Regions from separate parts of the Bacillus methanolicus genome, predicted to be linked through region 2. Evidence: riboswitches for the same ligand, from Rfam matches in the RefSeq annotation. Region 2 holds a riboswitch; each other region holds the start of a gene.
The links. Region 2 has a riboswitch for S-adenosylmethionine ahead of metK (methionine adenosyltransferase). Riboswitches for the same ligand answer to the same signal wherever they lie in the genome.
Positions count from the first base shown of each region.

Region 1 (4,860 bases), 970 kb from region 2:
CATTTACAAGTCCTTCGCTTTTGCGATGATCTATCTTTATATATTTGTATGCATGAACCGATGGTACATCATACTGCTTCGGAATGGTTTGCTGAAGGATTCAGCCAACGATTTTCTTTCTTTAATCATGAAAAAATCACTTTCGAATGGGCAGAAAAAGAAAAAATAATCCTTTCTCACTTTCCATTTTCTTCTGAAGTTGTTGTAAAAGTGCCATTAAAAGAAGTCAAAAAAGCAGATATAGCGAATTACGGCATTGCAAAAGCGTACAAACACACACCGAAAAAAGAACGAGTGGTTCAATTCGTACCTAAATGAATATAGTCACAACTGGCTGTTGGAACATTTGAAAGCGGTTGCAATTATTTAAACTAGATCCAAGCTAATGTTTAGGTGCCTCTTCAGCAAGCAAAAGGCTGTGCAATCCTTCACTTGTTGAAGAGGAATATTTTGCTTCTTTTCCGTTTAGTTATTAACAGTGATCCTTCTATATTGGCTGCCAGGATGATCTTCTGGCAATAAACTGCTTCCATGGTCAAAGAGCTTTTGCCTTAATGTACCATTTTTATATTCTGTTTTGTAAAGGCCTCTCTTTTGCAGGATTGGCACGACTAAATCGATAAAATCCTCAAGGCTTCCCGGTGTAACAAGGTGGTTTAGGTTAAATCCGTCAACACCGGATGCTTCAAAATGATATTGAATGGCGTCTGCTACTTCTGTTGGATTTCCGACAATCACTTGCTCCCTGTCAATATTTTCGAGCCTGGAAAGTGCTTCACCGATTTTTAGTTTTTTCGATGCATCCTTTGTTAAGGATGCTGCCTTATAATGTCCGTGTTCTGTTGGTTTAAACTCAAAAGGCTGATCCAAATCTGATTTTTCATATTGCGACAAATCATAACCGCTCGCCCCGCCAAATTGCGCTTTTGCTGCATCCGGGCTCCAAAGGCGGTTTAATTCCTGATATTTTTGCTCCGCTTCCTCAGTGGTTTCGCCCACAATAACTGTAAGGAAAGAAAACACTTTAATATTGTCAGGGTTCCGGCCATATTTTTCGGCACGTTTCTTAATATCTTCTGTATAGAACCTGATCCTCTCCGGAGTTGGACCTCCCACAAATACACATTCCGCATGCTTCGCAGCAAATTCCCTTCCCCGTTCAGATACCCCGGCCTGATATAGTACTGGCGTACGCTGCAGAGAAGGTTCACTTAAATGCGGGCCCTCTACATGAAAAAATTCTCCAGAATGGTTGATTTCATGGACTTTTGCAGGGTCTACCAAAACTCCATTCTTAACATCCTCTATGACAGCCCCATCTTCCCAGCTTGATTCCCATAATTTATAACAAACCTCCAAATACTCATCCGCTATATCATAACGCCGGTCATGTTTGATCATCTCATGCAGACCGAAATTCCTTGCTGCATTAGGCAGATAGGAAGTAACAACATTCCACGCGATTCTTCCTTTCGTCAAATGGTCCAACGTAGAAAAACGTCTTGCATGGGCAAAAGGAGGTTCATATGTCGTACTAACCGTAAAAGCAAACGATAAATGTTTTGTCACGCTTGCCATAACCGGGATCACAAGTGCAGCGTCAATTAAAGGAATTTGCATACCATCACGTATGGACGGTTCCTTGCTTTGTTTATATGTATCATAGACTCCCAATACATCGGCAAAAAAAACAGCATCAAACTTTCCCCGTTCTAACAGCTTAGCCATTTCAATCCAATAATCAAGTTCTTTGTAACGTCTCTGCCTTTTGCTTTCCGGATGTTTCCACAGCCCATGAGAATTATGCATCGCACTTGTCATTTCAAAGGCATTCAAAATAATTTGTTTTCCCAATATCTTCTCCCCGCTTTCGATTCATTTTTACTGTGTCGTTTACCATCTGACTAAATAAAAAACCCCTTCTTTGAAAAAAGAAGAGGTTCATGATTGAAACTCACTTCTTTTCTCATCTTTCAAGCATTTTGCTTGCTGGAATTGGCACAGTACTTTGAAAAGCCTGTTGCCGAAGTTTCATCGGGCCAGTCCCTCCACCTCTCTAGATAAGAAAACGAAGATCTATTAAGTTGCAATAAAAATTTTGATGCACGTATATTCCCAAATATTCTATAGATTTTGTTGGTTTTTAATTTAAACGATTCTTAATAAACTGTCAATATTAATTTGTAAAATTTAAAAAATTTATAAAAAGTCGGTTTAAGAATATTCAATTTTCAACTGGAGCTAATTTATTTCTAGTTATTATCGAATTCAATTTGATAAACTGCAACCTAATTATGATACAATAGTGATCAAAGGAGGTGAGAAAAATGACAAAGAAAATTTTAGGAGATATTTTAAAAGAGCTTCAATCGCTGAAGGCTGATATTACTGAGTTGAAAGATGGACAACATAGAATTGAAACGAAGGAACTAAAAACCATAAGATCAGACATCACAGTGTTGAAGCAAGGACAAACTGAGATGAACGCTGACATTTCTGAGTTGAAGCAAGGACAAATCGAAATGAGGTCTGATATTGCCCAGCTTAAAGAAGGACAACATCGATTGGAGCAAGGGTATACTGAACTGAAGTCTGATGTTGCCGAGTTAAAAGAAGGACAACTTAGATTAGAGCAAGGCTATAATGAATTGAAGTCTGATGTTGTCGAGTTAAAAGAAGGACAACATAAACTGGAGCAAGGACAAATTGAATTAAAATCTGATTTTGCCTTGCTAAAAGAAGGACAACATAGATTGGAACAAGGACATATAGAATTGAAGTCTGATGTTGCCCAGCTTAAGGACGGACAACTTCAACTGGAAAAAGGTCAAGATGAGATCAAAGATACTTTGAGACACTTTGCGACTTTGACGATTGAGAACTTTACGAACTTAGAAAAGAACTTAGAATGGCAGTAAACGAAATTAAATCGGATGTGGAGGATATTAAACGACAAACAAATTAGAAGATCACTGTTACAAGACAGGATTTTATCCACATGTCTATCTTACGAGATTTCCTCTGGTTGAATTCGTTATTAACCCATACCTGCTTAATCCCTTTTGCAAAATAAAAAAATGAGCCAATGTTTTGGCCCATTTCAAAAAGTGTACTAAACACCTCGTTTATTACCCCAAACATACGTATGCAATTGCGGGAGAACTTTCACATTTTTTAAGTCAGAATCCATCATAACTTTGTTGATAAGCCATTCATATTTTCCTAAAAGATAGGAAACTAGTTTTTGATTTTCGGTCGAAGTAATGTCTTCATTTCCCACCTGCAAAAAGAATGAGACATCAGGGTATCTTTGATGAACTTTCTTCGCATATTCATAATCTTGATCATCAAAAACGACGATCTTCAAACTAATATTCTGAGAAGAATTTTTTCGGTCTAAGTTTTTTATGATCATATCAAGTACGTCAAAATCGGTGACCATGTTTGAGCTTGGCGGTTTCGGTGAAAGTGTTAATTCATCAATATAAAAGAACCAATCTTGCCACTTGCTTCCTTGTGTTTCTAAACAAATTTTGATGTTATTCTCTTTTAAAAGCTGAATCAAGGATCGTAAATTTTTTAATAATGCCGGATTGCCGCCTGAAATTGTTACAAACGAAAAACCATCCCCGCCAAGCTTTTTAAGCTCAGACCAAATTTCTTCAGCTTCCATTTGCCTCACTAAATCCTTGCCTGTTCCGTCCCACGTAAATGAAGAATCACACCAGGAACATGAATAATCACAACCCGCAGTTCTTACAAACATTGTTTTTTGTCCAATCACCATTCCTTCTCCTTGGATGGTAGGACCAAATATCTCCATGACCGGGATTTTACTCAACTTCCATCCACTCCCGTCTAGCTTCCGCATAACTGGTAGGAGTTTCATAAAGCCGCACAAACTCCACTCTGGCCCCGAGATATTTTTGCTGTCTGTCTTCTTTTTCCAACGCTTCTTTCATTTTTTCAAAAATCCAGACGACCATGTTTTCTGCAGTCGTATTCATAGGCGGAAGTGTTTCATTTAAGTATTTATGATCAAGATAAATTTCAATTTCCTGTTTCCAAATATCCTTTATATCACTGAAATCAATCAGTAATCCTCTTTCGTCCACATATCCGCTCAAGCCAAAGATAACTTTATACGTATGGCCGTGAAGATTTTTGCATTTGCCTTCATAACAATGCAAATGATGAGCTGAATCAAAGGTAAATTCCTTGCTGACAAGGACACGCTTCGAATGGTACTTTAACTGATCGCGGCGGATATCTTCATCTATTTTTTGGAGTTTATCAACAATTCGAAAACCGTACATTGTTTTACAAACCCCCTCGAACCTTTAAGTATTCTTCAAGTCCTTTTTTTCGAAGCTTGCACGCAGGACACTCCCCGCAGCCATCAGCAATGATGCCATTATAGCAAGTTAACGTTTTTTCCCTCACAAAATCAAAAGCACCGAGTTCATCTGCCAACTTCCAAGTTTCTGCTTTATTTAGCCACATTAAGGGTGTATGAATGACAAATTGGTAATCCATCGAAAGATTCAATGTTACATTTAAAGACTTGATAAAAACATCTCTGCAATCCGGATATCCGCTAAAGTCTGTTTCACAAACACCGGTTACGATGTGTTTTGCCCCTACTTGATTTGCCAGCACTCCGGCAAATGAAAGAAATAATAAATTTCTGCCGGGAACAAACGTTGATGGCAGTTCGCCCTCTTCCCCATCTTTTACAGGAATTTCATCCCTTGTTAAAGCATTCGGAGCCAATTGGTTTAACAAAGACATATCTAAAATATGATGTTTAATACCAAGTTCTTTTGCGATGTTTTTCGCACATTCAATCTCCGTTTTGTG
Region 1 is NZ_PNFF01000001.1:1,333,847-1,338,706, forward strand. It holds gene C0966_RS06635 (DUF3891 family protein) at 1-318, shown strand, start outside; gene C0966_RS06640 (LLM class flavin-dependent oxidoreductase) at 466-1,854, opposite strand; SAM riboswitch class I at 1,964-2,067, opposite strand; gene C0966_RS06645 (hypothetical protein) at 2,328-2,918, shown strand; gene queE (7-carboxy-7-deazaguanine synthase QueE) at 3,113-3,841, opposite strand; gene queD (6-carboxytetrahydropterin synthase QueD) at 3,834-4,316, opposite strand; gene queC (7-cyano-7-deazaguanine synthase QueC) at 4,321-4,860, opposite strand, start outside.
Region 1: it holds a riboswitch for S-adenosylmethionine, as region 2 does, so the genes downstream of both, C0966_RS06640 (LLM class flavin-dependent oxidoreductase) here and metK (methionine adenosyltransferase) in region 2, are expected to answer to the same signal.

Region 2 (6,843 bases):
ACTTATTCAAGCTGAAGCTTTTTACTTACTTAACATATCCTAAAATGGGGCCGATATAGAGAGTAGATCGTGTGAATTAGGTGATGTTTCATGAATGGCTTATATATTGTAATCGTGCTCCTTTTAATCTTTTTTCTCCTGCTTGTTATTATATTTTTAAAAGGAACAAACATAGTGAAATCTTCCATTATGTTTTTATGTGTGTTTGTTGCCGGAGCTTTTGTTCTTGAAAATACGAAATACGGACATGCCGCCAAAGCAATAGAGTCCATTAAGAGCTGGATTCAATCACCGGTTCCGAAAACAAGCACTTACCTCGAGAAAAACTTCGATGTTTCGATTATAAAGATCAAAGATAAGGTTCTTCTCGATGCACCGGTTATATCTCAAATGCCTGAACTGCCGAGGGGATGTGAAGTCACAAGCCTGGCAATGCTTTTGCAAGATGCCGGAATCGATGCTGACAAAATAACACTTGCTAAAGAAATTAAGAAAGACGCGACCCCATTCAGCATATCAAACGGGAAAATATTTTTCGGCAATCCGAATGACGGTTTCGTCGGAAGTATCGAAAATTACAAAGAACCCGGGCTTGGTGTCTATCATAAGCCGATTAAAGAACTAGCTGATGACTACTTGCCCGGCCGAATCACCGATCTTACGGGAGCCGACTTTCAGGAGCTGAAAATTCACCTTTCTGATGGCAGGCCCGTCTGGGTCATCATAAACAGCCAATATAAAAAGCTTCCCGACAGCCAGTTCCAAACATGGCATACCCCGACAGGAAAAGTGAAAGTTACCTTTAAGGAACATTCAGTGCTTATCACAGGATATGACCATCATTTTGTTTACTTTAACGACCCGCTTACAGGCGAGAAAAACAAAAAAGCACCCATAAAGGATTTTAAAGAATCCTGGGTGCAAATGGGAAGTCAGGCAATCACCTATCTTCCCAATTAATTTTCAGCCGTTTGCAAATGCTTTTTCATTTCGTACTCTTTTTGGAAAGAGTACTTTTTTTCAACATATACAGCATGCCAAATCATAAACATAAGAACCGTCCAAATTTTCCGGCTGTGATCGGCTTTATCTTGGCAATGGTCGTCAAGAAGCTTTAATAAATAGTTTTTGTTAATTAAATGATCCGTGTTGCTTTCGCGGATCGTTTTTTTCGCCCAATCGTTCATTTCATCCTTCAGCCAGTGGCGGATCGGCACCGGGAATCCGAGTTTTTTGCGATTCAGCACATGGTCAGGCACGATTCCTTCGGCAGCTTTGCGTAAAATATATTTCGTTGTTCCATTTGCCGTTTTTAAGCTGGTTGGAATTTTTGAAGCAACATCGAACACAGCCTTATCCAAAAACGGAACACGAAGCTCTAATGAATGGGCCATTGTCATTTTATCAGCTTTTAACAAAATATCGCCGCGAAGCCATGTATGGATGTCGATGTATTGCATACGGTCAACAGGATCGTAGCCGGCACTTTCTTCATACAACGGCTTTGTTACATCTGTATAGTTTAGACCTTCATTATATACGTTTAAAAGATTACGTTTTTCCTCTTCTGTAAACATTTTGGCGTTGCCTATATAACGCTCTTCCATCGGAGTGAGGCCGCGTTCAATGAAGCTCTTTCCTTTCATACCCTCCGGCATTATTTTGGCAATGACTTTTAAAAACGATTTTCCGGCTTTAGGGATTTTATCAAACACTTCAAGTGATTGCGGTTCACGGTAAATGTTATAGCCGCCGAATAATTCATCTGCTCCTTCACCGGATAAAACAACCGTCACATGCTTTCTTGCTTCGCGTGCAACAAAATATAATGGAACGCATGCAGGGTCTGCAAGCGGATCATCCATATGCCACATAATTTTCGGAAGTTCGTTCATATATTCTTCAGGCGAAATCACATAGCTGATGTTTTCAACGCCAAGCTTCTCAGCCGTCTCTTTCGCTACATCAATTTCACTGAATCCATTGCGTCCAAACCCTACTGAGAATGTCTTTATTGCAGGATGAAACTCTTTTGCAATCGAAGCAATAAGGGAAGAATCGATTCCACCTGAAAGGAATGAACCGACAGGCACATCGCTTCGCATGTGAATTTTTACTGAATCAAATAAAACATCTCGAATTTCTTTAATAAATTCATCTTCTGATTTATGAACAGGGTTGAAAGAAGCCTTCCAATAACGCTTAATTTCCATTGGCGAGCCGACTTTTTTGATAAAATAATGGCCGGGCTCAAGTTTTTTTATTCCTTCAGACAACGTATTTGGTTCTGGCACAAATTGATACGTTAAATAATGCTGCAATGACTCGTAGTTTAATACATCGTTCTCAATTGCTAATAGAATACTTTTCTTTTCAGATGCAAAGAACGTTTTGTCACCATCTTCAAAATAGAAGAAAGGCTTAATACCAAAAGGATCGCGTGCACCGTACAGGGTTTGCTCCTGTTTATCCCAAATCACAAATGCGAACATGCCGCGAAGCTTTTCAACCGCCTTTTCTTTCAAATGGCTGTAAAGGGCAACAATAACCTCTGTATCAGATTCTGTAGCAAATGTAAGCCCTTCTTTAAGCAGCTCTTCGCGAAGTTCAACATAGTTATAAACTTCTCCGTTAAAAATGATCCAATAACGTTCATTTTCATAACTTAAAGGCTGGTGGCCGGATTCCAGATCAATGATGCTCAAACGACGGAAACCGAATTGTATATGGTCATCAAAGAAATAGCCGTCATCATCCGGTCCGCGATGGGTAATAATATTATTCATATTTTTAAACAGCAGTTTTTGTTCGTTGCGATATTCTTGTGCTTTCTCATGTACACAACCAATAAAACCACACATTATGTACGTCACCTTCTCCGTTTTTTCGAAAATAATATAAAAAATTATTACCTGTAATCATTCGTCATTCAACAAAAACATACTCTCTAATACTACCACTATTCACATTAAAAATGCACTTAGAACACAAAAAAATCGCCGGGAAAAATCAGGTATTAATTGAAGTTTACACGAATTTATATCGAAGTAAACCCCAATTGACAGCTCTCTAAAAAACGAGCATGTAGCTCCGCCCCTTTTCCACAAAAAATAGACGGAGAAATAAAACGGGAGTTACATAATTCAATGCAACTCCCATCGAATGTTAAATTTGTGCCTGTTGCTTTAAAGCTTCTGCTTTATCCGTACGCTCCCAAGGAAGGTCGATATCATTGCGTCCAAAATGGCCGTATGCTGCAGTCTGTTTGTAAATCGGACGGCGAAGGTCTAGCATCTTAATGATCCCTGCAGGGCGAAGGTCAAAGTTTTTGTTGACAAGGTCAACAAGAACATCTTCACTAACTTTTCCTGTACCAAATGTATCAATTGAAATCGATACCGGCTTGGCAACTCCGATCGCATATGCAAGCTGAACCTCAACTTTTTCTGCAAGTCCAGCAGCTACGATATTTTTCGCAACATACCGTGCCGCATAAGCAGCTGAACGGTCAACTTTTGTAGGATCCTTGCCAGAGAAAGCACCGCCGCCGTGGCGTGCATAACCCCCATAAGTATCAACGATAATTTTGCGACCTGTTAGGCCGGCATCCCCTTGAGGGCCTCCGATAACGAATCGGCCTGTCGGGTTGATGAAGTATTTTGTATTTTCATCGATTAATTCTTTTGGAACAACCGGGTCAATAACATATTCTTTAATATTACGCTGAATTTGCTCAAGTGTAATTTCAGGATGATGCTGAGTAGAAATAACGATTGTATCGATGCGTACAGGCTTATCGTTTTCATCATACTCAACAGTCACCTGAGTTTTTCCATCCGGACGAAGGTAAGGAAGAATCTCTTCTTTCCGCACTTCCGTTAATCGGCGGGCAAGCTTATGAGCAAGAGAGATTGGCAAAGGCATAAGCTCTTTTGTTTCGTTGCAGGCAAAGCCGAACATTAATCCCTGGTCTCCTGCTCCGATCGCTTCGATCTCTTCATCAGTCATTTGGCCTTCACGAGCTTCAAGAGCCTTGTCAACACCCATAGCAATATCAGGAGACTGCTCATCAATAGAAGTTAATACCGCACATGTTTCAGCATCAAAACCGTATTTTGCACGGGTGTAGCCAATATTTGCAACTGTTTCACGAACAATTTTAGGGATGTCTACATACGTAGAAGTTGTGATTTCTCCGGTAACCAACACCAAACCAGTAGTTACAGATGTTTCAGCAGCAACACGAGCATTCGCATCTTTTGCTAAAATGGCATCTAAGATTGCATCCGAAATTTGGTCACAAATTTTATCGGGATGACCTTCAGTTACTGATTCAGAAGTAAATAAACGACGTTTTTTTGACAACTGACTTCCTCCTTTATTTCATAATATAGAGCGAGGTTACAGGAAAATGGAAGCGCCTCGCATTAGTCCCTGCAGGCATAAGACGATCTGCGAGGAGGCATCTTTTCAGCCCCGCAGCAGGGCGGCTTATGACCCCCGAACCTGTGCACTGGGGGCTTGACAACTCACAAATCGTATTTCCATAACCTCAATTGATACGGTACTCATTCCCATTAGTATGAAATAAACATGGCAGTTTTATGATGCCTTAACTAAATTTTTTCCGGCATTATTGCCATAGATTGTTTTTGTCAAAACGAAAGACTGCATGCCCTTTGAAATAAACAAAATAAAAAACCTTCCCGCACATGAGGAAAGGTTGAAAACGTCAGGTTTGCGCCTTTCACTCTTATCGTTCAAGGACTTTATCCTTGCCTCAGGTTAGCACCTTTTCTCTAGACGTCTGTATTTCATCATAGAGCAGGTTGCTGGGTTTCATCGGGCCTGTCCCTCCACCATCTCGGGATAAGAGAGTATCCGTTCAAGGTTAAATCATATCTCATTGTGTTAAACGATGTCAATTGTTTTTTTTGCCTAAATTCTGCGCTGGACCTATGTTTTTCTATAGGGAGCAACTTCCGCTGTCGCAATTTTTCCGCAGAAATTTATGCCTGTTTTTTGCCACCCATTTATAAATGGGACTCCCAATCCTGTCAACGAGGGGAGCATGGATCAAAATCCCAAAGAAAAACGTTGCAGGTAAAAGAACAAGCAAGCGCCTTACTGCATAAAATCCTTTATAGATTTTGTTGGACGGAGTAACAATATGAAGTTCTTTCCTTAAATCTTCTTTTCGAAACGGAAAGCAGCTTTGCTTTTTCTCATACTCCTGAAGGGAGATCCACTCAACTTTGCCAAGCCAATCGAGTTTGTTGAATATTCTCTTTGTTTCCTGGCATAATGAGCATGTTTGATCGTACAACGCAATGGTTTTCAAGATGATCATTCCTATTATTTGTTAAACATAAGACTTGGGCAGATAAATCATAATTTATGTCTATTTTAACATACTATTTTAAAAACAGTTCAAAAGTACATTTTTTAAAATATTATTGAAACTTTCATATATAGTATAGACTAATTATTTAAAAGTGTTATACTAATTGATATGTAACCACTTACAAAAAACAAATGAAAAAGGAAGGTAATCATCAGATGAATTCTGTTACGATTCCGAACGAGTTGACTGATTTGTTAAAAGGAAGTAATGTTCAAATTCAATTGTCCGTCCCTCAATTAGTGGAAAAAGTGTTATACCGTAAAGAAGGGGCTTTAACATCAACCGGAGCAGTTCGTGCCACAACCGGGAAATACACCGGGCGTTCGCCTAAGGATAAATATATCGTGGAAGAAGCTTCTACAAAAGATAAAATCGATTGGGGCTCTGTTAACCAGCCAATTTCTGAAGAAGCATTTAATAAACTATATAATAAAGTAATAAACTACTTAAAGGAAAAAGAAGAAATATTTGTATTCAAAGGATTTGCGGGAGCTGACAAAAAGTACCGCATGCCGATTCAGGTAATAAATGAATATGCATGGCACAACCTGTTTGCCCATCAATTATTTATCCGCCCTACAGAAGAAGAATTGTTGGAGCATCAAGCGGAATTCACCGTGATTTCCGCTCCAAACTTTAAAGCAGATCCTGCAGTTGACGGTACGAGATCTGAAACCTTTATCATTATTTCTTTTGAACACCGTACCGTATTAATCGGCGGAACTGAGTATGCAGGAGAAATGAAAAAATCAATTTTCTCTGTCATGAACTATATGCTTCCTGAAAACGGAATTCTACCCATGCATTGTTCTGCAAATGTCGGCAGTGAAGGAGATGTTGCTTTATTCTTTGGCCTTTCAGGTACAGGAAAAACAACATTGTCAGCTGATCCAAACCGCCGGCTTATCGGTGATGATGAGCATGGCTGGTCTCCAAATGGCGTATTTAATATTGAGGGGGGCTGCTATGCGAAATGCATTAATCTTTCCCGTGAAAAAGAACCGCAAATTTTTGATGCCATTCGTTTCGGCTCAGTTCTAGAAAATGTTGTGATTAATTTAGAAACAAGGGTTCCTGACTATGATGACAGCACGTTAACAGAAAATACACGTGCAGCATATCCGATTCAAGCGATTGACAACATCGTTGATCCAAGCATTGCCGGCCATCCGAACACAATTATTTTCTTAACAGCTGATGCTTTCGGAGTACTCCCGCCGATTGCAAAACTAACAAAGGAACAGGCAATGTACCACTTCTTAAGTGGCTATACATCAAAGCTTGCCGGAACGGAGCGAGGAATTACTTCTCCGCAAGCAACGTTCTCAACTTGCTTTGGATCTCCGTTCCTCCCTCTTCCGGCAACTCGCTATGCAGAAATGCTTGGCGAAAAAATCGATGAGCATAACGCAAACGTATTTCTAGTCAATACAGGCTGG
Region 2 is NZ_PNFF01000001.1:2,306,358-2,313,200, forward strand. It holds gene C0966_RS11510 (C39 family peptidase) at 91-960, shown strand; gene asnB (asparagine synthase (glutamine-hydrolyzing)) at 957-2,861, opposite strand; gene metK (methionine adenosyltransferase) at 3,166-4,365, opposite strand; SAM riboswitch class I at 4,751-4,876, opposite strand; gene C0966_RS11525 (thiol-disulfide oxidoreductase DCC family protein) at 4,967-5,350, opposite strand; gene pckA (phosphoenolpyruvate carboxykinase (ATP)) at 5,560-6,843, shown strand, end outside.

Region 3 (6,843 bases), 980 kb from region 2:
TGTGAAGAGTGATGTGTTAGATTCAAATCATTGATGAGTCTTTGCTGCCTCTCGTATTCAGAGTACAAAAAAGCCGGTACGGAATCGTCTTGAATCATTTCAAACAAGGTCGTATATTGCAAACTGCACAATAATGCAGCATATTTATTTTTGCTTTCAACTTCGTCAATGCCTTTTTTATAAAAAACAAACCTAGGGGTTAACGGAAAATCACGGAAGGAGAAGGGCAGCCGTTTTTCGTCATTCCAAAACGGTGTTTCATCAAGATCGATCCATCCCCGGTCATGTTCAAAAACAGCAAGCTCTACATCTTCTTTTCGATCCAATGCAACAAAATATTCGTTCCGCCAAGCTTTTGCAAATTCACCTGAGACTCTTGCATGATCATCCTGGGTCACCATGACAAAATCACTTTCTCTTTCATAGACAATCATGTGATACCCCCTTCTCTTTTTTTGTGGAAAAGGGGCGGAGCTACGCTAACAAAGATAGAACTGCCAACTTATCTTTAGCAAAATACTTGTTTAGCTTTGTAAATATTTAGTGCTTTGCTTCGCTCACACCGCCTTATTATGTTGGTTCTGTTTTATAATGAAAACTACTTCCATGTTAGCGCTGGGAGTTTAAAACTCATGTACGTTTTATATAATTATTCTATGTTGCAACAGTGTATTCCTGTTCATCAATGTAAGAAAGTTCTTGTTTACTAGATTGGCATTATGTTTTATAGAATAATAGCCTTCTTAAACTCTAGTGAGAAAACTAATGGAAGGCAATTTTGTTGAAATGTGTCAGGTGGAATTGTAAAATGATATCAAAATTCAAAAAATTGAATTTATGGAAAATAATTAAACAACGAATTCCCTATTGAAATGCTGAAAGGTTGTTATACATAAAATTGATTGGAGATGTTCTGAATGGAAAGCATGAATAATCAAGTAAGAGTTGCCGTTGTACAAGCATCACCTGTTATTATGGACCTTTATAAAACCATTGAAAAAGTCCGATTGTTAACCACTGATGCTGCTAAGAAGGGAGCAAAATTAGTGTTATTTCCGGAAGCGTATATTCCGGCCTATCCGAGAGGAATGACATTTGGAACGGTGGTAGGGAGCCGGTCGAAAAAAGGACGGGAAGATTGGTATCGGTATTGGGAAAATTCGATCTTCGTTCCTAGTAAAGAAACGGAAATATTAGGTTCCATTGCAAAAGATAATAGCGTGTATCTTGTTATTGGAGTGATTGAAAAAGAACAATTATCCGGCACCCTTTATTGCACGGTACTTTATTTCGGTCCGGACGGTACGCTGTTAGGAAAACATCGTAAACTTAAACCGACTGCTTCAGAAAGAATTATATGGGGAGAGGGAGATGGAAGCACTCTTCCTGTATTTGATACTTCAATAGGTAAAATGGGCGGTTTGATCTGTTGGGAGAATTATATGCCGCTTGCCCGGATGGCAATGTACAGCAAGGGCGTTGAAATCTATCTTATGCCAACTGCTGATGCAAGAGAAGTTTGGCAATCTACGATTAGGCATATTGCCCTGGAAGGCAGATGTTTTGTTTTATCATGCAATCAATTTGTGACAAAAGATATGTACCCGACAGATTTGGCCTGCTATGATGAATTGGAGTCAGAACCGGAGATCATGAGCAACGGAGGAAGTGCTATTATTGGTCCGCTCGGTGAATATATCGTTGGACCGGTATACGGAAAAGAAGATATACTTATTGCGGATTTAGATTTAAAAGACATTGTTAAAAGCCGTTTCGATTTTGATGTGAATGGTCATTATTCTCGGCCTGATGTCTTTCAGCTGACAATAAATGAAGCCGAAAAAACGAATGTAAAATGGGAATAATCGAACAAAATAACGGGCTGCCATTTCTTTTTTACCAATTCAAAATTTTTTAAAAAATTATATTGACAGTATTGTTGGCCATGGTTTAAATTAATATCAAATAAAGTTCATGAACTGGATGGGAACTTTCCCATTATGACACCATGTTTTGTTTATACAGTATAATAGTTTCATATGAATTCTTATCAAGAGAGGTGGAGGGACTGGCCCGGTGAAGCCTCGGCAACAGACTTAAAAGTACTGTGCCAATTCCAGCAAGCGAAAGCTTGAAAGATAAGAAGAGCAAAAAGATTGCATTCTTTCACCTCTTCTTATCCAAGAAGAGGTTTTATTTTTGAAAATAAAACCGACTATTTATATTGGATATCTTAGAATTAATGAAACAAATCGTTCAGAAATTTGTTGCTATTGGAGCCCGAAGAAAATATTTTCAGTCCTTGATGGGTTGAAAATAACCATAAAAGGAGGAATGTTTTATATCAATGATTTTACATGAAACAATCAAAAAGAGGAAAGGTTTTCTGATTTCGTTCTTGGTTAACTCAGGCCGCTATATTGGAGATCTTCAATTTTTGAATGAGCTGACTTTATCGGAACTTGAGAAAGAATACCGTGATTTAAAGAATAATGGTTGAAATTAGACTTACATGTGTCAATAATATCTTATTAAGGGGGCTTTTATGAAACAATTAAATGAAGAGAAAATCAAATATATACTGTCATCGCTGGACAAACTGGAGTATGGCTGTGTGGTGATCACCGTACATGATAGTGATATTACACAAATCGATATTACCGAAAAGAAACGGTTTCCGCTTGTGAAAAATAAGAAACTTGAAGTAAAGAAATAAGCAATGATTTTTCAAAATTTATCAAATAAGGAGTGGAGCTTTTTGGCAAAAGCAGTTATTATTTCAGGGGCAACATCAGTAAATTCAAGATTGAACGGAATTGAACAGGAGGTTGTAGCTTTTTTGACCCGTGAACAGATCGAGTTTGAGCAAATCAAAGTGCGAGAGTTGCCTCCGGAAGATTTAATTTACGGAAAATTCGATAGTCCTGAAATCGCAATAGCAAATAAGAAAGTAGAAAGTGCCGACGCTGTCATCGTGTTAACACCTGTTTATAAGGCGTCCTTTACGGGAGTGTTAAAAACATATTTAGACTTGCTTCCGCAAAAAGGACTTGCAAATAAAATCATATTGCCTCTCGTTATTGGAGGAACGTTCGGACATCTTCTCGTGATTGATTATGCATTAAAACCGGTCTTGTCTGCATTGGGAGCAACAACCATTTTGAATGGTGTCTACACGCTGGATACCCAAGTTGAACGGATTGAAGATAATCAGTATGAGTTAGATTCTGAAGCTCATGAAAGATTGCAAAAAGCGTTAACCGACCTTGCCGAACACCTTCGCAAATAAAACTATTTTATATTACTGAGGTCAGAAAATGTCTGAATCTTGCCACAAATCAACTTCGCTGAATACAATTCTCCGGCGAATTCTGGTTTAAGAAAGGGCTGACTCCCTTTGGAGGGGTCTGGCCCTTTACAATATTTATATGCTAATATCTCTTCTTTCGAAAAAGACGAACGTAATGATGATGAAGACGACATAGTATACAGCCAAAATTCCTAAAGATTCCGGCAAAGTGATATCCTGAAGGATTTTATCCTGGAGTGCATAGATCGTTAAATCCAGGTGAGGAAAGATTAAAAACTTTGTCCATTCGTATTTTTCGGCTAATACAACGATATACGCCCCCACTGTGGAAGAGAAAAATAGAACAAAAATTCCGATACCGACTGCAAGTGACTGGCTTTTAAACAGTGTTGACAGCATGAATGCAATGGTTGTAATGATGAATAAACCAGGCAGGTCATAAAGCATTTTTAAAAAGAATTGGGTGCTTACAATCGCTTCTTTCTGCCCGTCGACGCTCATTTCAAAAATTTTTGCATGAAAATCACCGTTGCCGAATAAAATCAACCCTACTAAATACCCTGACGCGATCAATGTCAGTACAAGCAACAGGGAGTAGATTAGTACAGCAATATATTTGGACAGTAGAATTGCCCATCTTTTGTGCGGTCTGATTAACAATTGCTTAATCGTTCCATCAGTAAATTCAGCAGATACATTTGAACTGCATACAATGACGGCAAATAACGTGACAAGGGAGGCGATTCCTGTTACGACGCTGTTCATATAATGCCAGTTGCTTTTTGCGTTTGGATTCACATTTTTATCCAAATATTGCTGATTTTGCTCGATTTGATCTTGGATCCATGCTTTCTCTTCGTCAGGAGCACTTTCTAATTGTTTTTCAAGTTGCTGTATTTCTGCCTCAATTTCTTCCCGCCAATTTTCCTTTGGCTCAGGACCTACCTTTTGATAAATGATTCCGCCGATCAAACAAGCAGCCAGAATGATGATCATATAAATCCAGCTCGCTTTTTTTGAGAAAATTTTCATCAGCTCATTCCGAAGTAAACCGGTCATACAGGTACCTCCTTGTTTTCTTTATTTGTAATTTCTAAGAAACGGTCTTCAAGTGTAGCCTTTTTACTGCTTATCTCATATACCTTAATTTGATTGGTGACAAGCAATTCATTGGCTTTTGCAACTGCCTCCCGGTGAAGCACAAGACTAAACTTTTGATCCTCCAAGTCCTTAAATTCTCTGTTCAGGCCATGTTCTTTTAAGATCGAAACAGCTTTTGCGGGATCACTTACATCAAAAACATACTCCTGAGCAGTTTTTTCTGCTTCCTCTGTCTCATTCATTTTGGAAATATGTATCAACTTTCCTTTTTCAATAATCGCAAAGCGGTCACACATCAACTGCATTTCAGAAAGCAAATGGGATGAAACTAAAACAGACATTCCTTCACTGGCAAGTGTTCGAAGATATTCCCTGAACTCCCTGATACCTTGAGGATCGAGCCCGTTTGTAGGTTCGTCTAAAATGAGAATAGACGGATTGTGCAATAGAGCCTGAGCCACACCCAAACGCTGACGCATTCCGAGAGAGTATGTTTTCACTTTTTGATGAATGGATTGTTCAAGTCCTACCAATTTGATCACTTCTTGAATCCGGGATTCAGGAATCTTTCTTTTTGCCATATTTACATAGTGGCGCAAGTTTTTATATCCGCTCATATATTTATAGAATTCCGGATTTTCAACAATTGCACCGATCTCGCTCATGGCCGAGGTAAAATCATCATCGAGGCTATAGCCGTTAATGATGACACTTCCTTTAGTCCGGTTGATTAAACTGACGATCATGCGGATGATCGTCGTTTTCCCCGCACCATTCGGGCCAAGCAGACCAAATACTTCTCCTTTTTCAATGGCAAAACTAACATCATCCACAATCAGCTTTTTTCCAATTCTTTTTGTTAATGATCGAACTTCAAGTGCATATTGAGACATGATTCTCCCTCTTTCTCTTTTTGGCTAAATATTCCTCCAACAAATAATACGAATAAAAAGAGAGAAAAGTTGCGAAAATTGCAAAAAAATTTACCAAAAAACTAGCATGATTATTAAACTCCCAACCCTAACATGGAAATAGGTTAAATTTATATAGTTAACAAACATAATAAGGCGGTGTGAGCGAAGCAAAGCTCTAAATATTTACAATGCTAAACAAGTATCTAGCTAAAGAAAAGTTAGCATTTCTATTTTAATTTGCGTAGCTCCGCCCCTTTACCACAGAAAAAAACGTAGATAATTCTTTCAATCTTATATTGTAAATTTAGTAAATATAATGATAAATTTTTATTTAATACAGCTGTGCAATACATGTAACAGGAGAAAAGCAAATGAAAAAGATGGATCAATTACATCAACGGAATTGGATGATGATCTTATGTCTGGTTATCTTTTTAGTGGTCCTTGAAGATGTAACATCAATCCTTATTTCTTCCCGTGGGAATGTCTATCATATCTTTGATATTTTGTATAAACTTACTATGATCATATTGCTGTTGATTTTGCTGAAGATGATTTATAAAACAACTGAAGAACTCCAACATAGCAAGCAAAAATTAAATAGTATTTTTGATACTTTGGATGTAGCGATATGGTCCCACGATTTAAAGTCTGATATTCTACTCATCACTCCGGGTATTGAAAAACTGTACGGACGCTCTTTACACGAGTTTTATCAAGACCATGATCTATGGAAAAAGGTGATTTATCCGGAAGATCTTTATGTTTTAGATGAAAGAGAACAGAAACTTTTGGCGGGTGAACCGGTTACGAGTGTATACCGAATTATCCGTCCTGATGGAGAAGTGCGCTGGATACAAGACCGGGGTATTCCTAAGCTGGATGAACACGGTGAGTTTGTGGATTTTACAAGTGTATTGTTTGACATTACCGACCGAAAAGAAAGTGAAGAGCGTTATCGAAGCTTAGTTGAGATGTCGCCTGATCTCATAGCGGTTATTAGCAATGAGAAGATCGATTATATTAATAAGGCTGGCTGCAAGCTTGTTGGAGTTTCCAAACCAGAGGAGATCATTGGACAATCGATCTTTACATTCACGGATCCAAATGTGATTGATGAAATAAGAAATCGTATTAAGAATATTGAAGATAATAAATTTTTGGCAAGGCGATTTGAATTTCATGTCTTTCGAGTTGATGGACATACGATTGAAGTAGAAATGTCCACTATGCCAATCTTGTATGAAGGCAGACGTGCCATCCAGATCGTCGGCAGAGATATCACTGAACGAAAGCAAGCAGAAAAAACAATCCATAAAATGGCTTTTTATGATGCGCTGACAGGTCTGCCTAATCGTAATAAGTTGAGGCAGCATTTGAACAAATTATTAAGGAAACAGAGAAATCAAATGTTGGCTCTATTGTTTTTGGACCTCGATCGATTTAAGATTATTAATGATACGAAAGGACACTCGACAGGGGACCTATTATTGCAAAAAGTAGCGAAACGGTTAAAGA
Region 3 is NZ_PNFF01000001.1:1,326,988-1,333,830, reverse strand. It holds gene C0966_RS06635 (DUF3891 family protein) at 1-434, opposite strand, end outside; gene C0966_RS06630 (carbon-nitrogen hydrolase family protein) at 918-1,865, shown strand; SAM riboswitch class I at 2,045-2,145, shown strand; gene C0966_RS06625 (Fur-regulated basic protein FbpA) at 2,348-2,500, shown strand; gene C0966_RS06620 (YezD family protein) at 2,546-2,716, shown strand; gene ssuE (NADPH-dependent FMN reductase) at 2,759-3,289, shown strand; gene C0966_RS06610 (ABC transporter permease) at 3,425-4,369, opposite strand; gene C0966_RS06605 (ABC transporter ATP-binding protein) at 4,366-5,304, opposite strand; gene C0966_RS06600 (putative bifunctional diguanylate cyclase/phosphodiesterase) at 5,697-6,843, shown strand, end outside.
Region 3: it holds a riboswitch for S-adenosylmethionine, as region 2 does, so the genes downstream of both, C0966_RS06625 (Fur-regulated basic protein FbpA) here and metK (methionine adenosyltransferase) in region 2, are expected to answer to the same signal.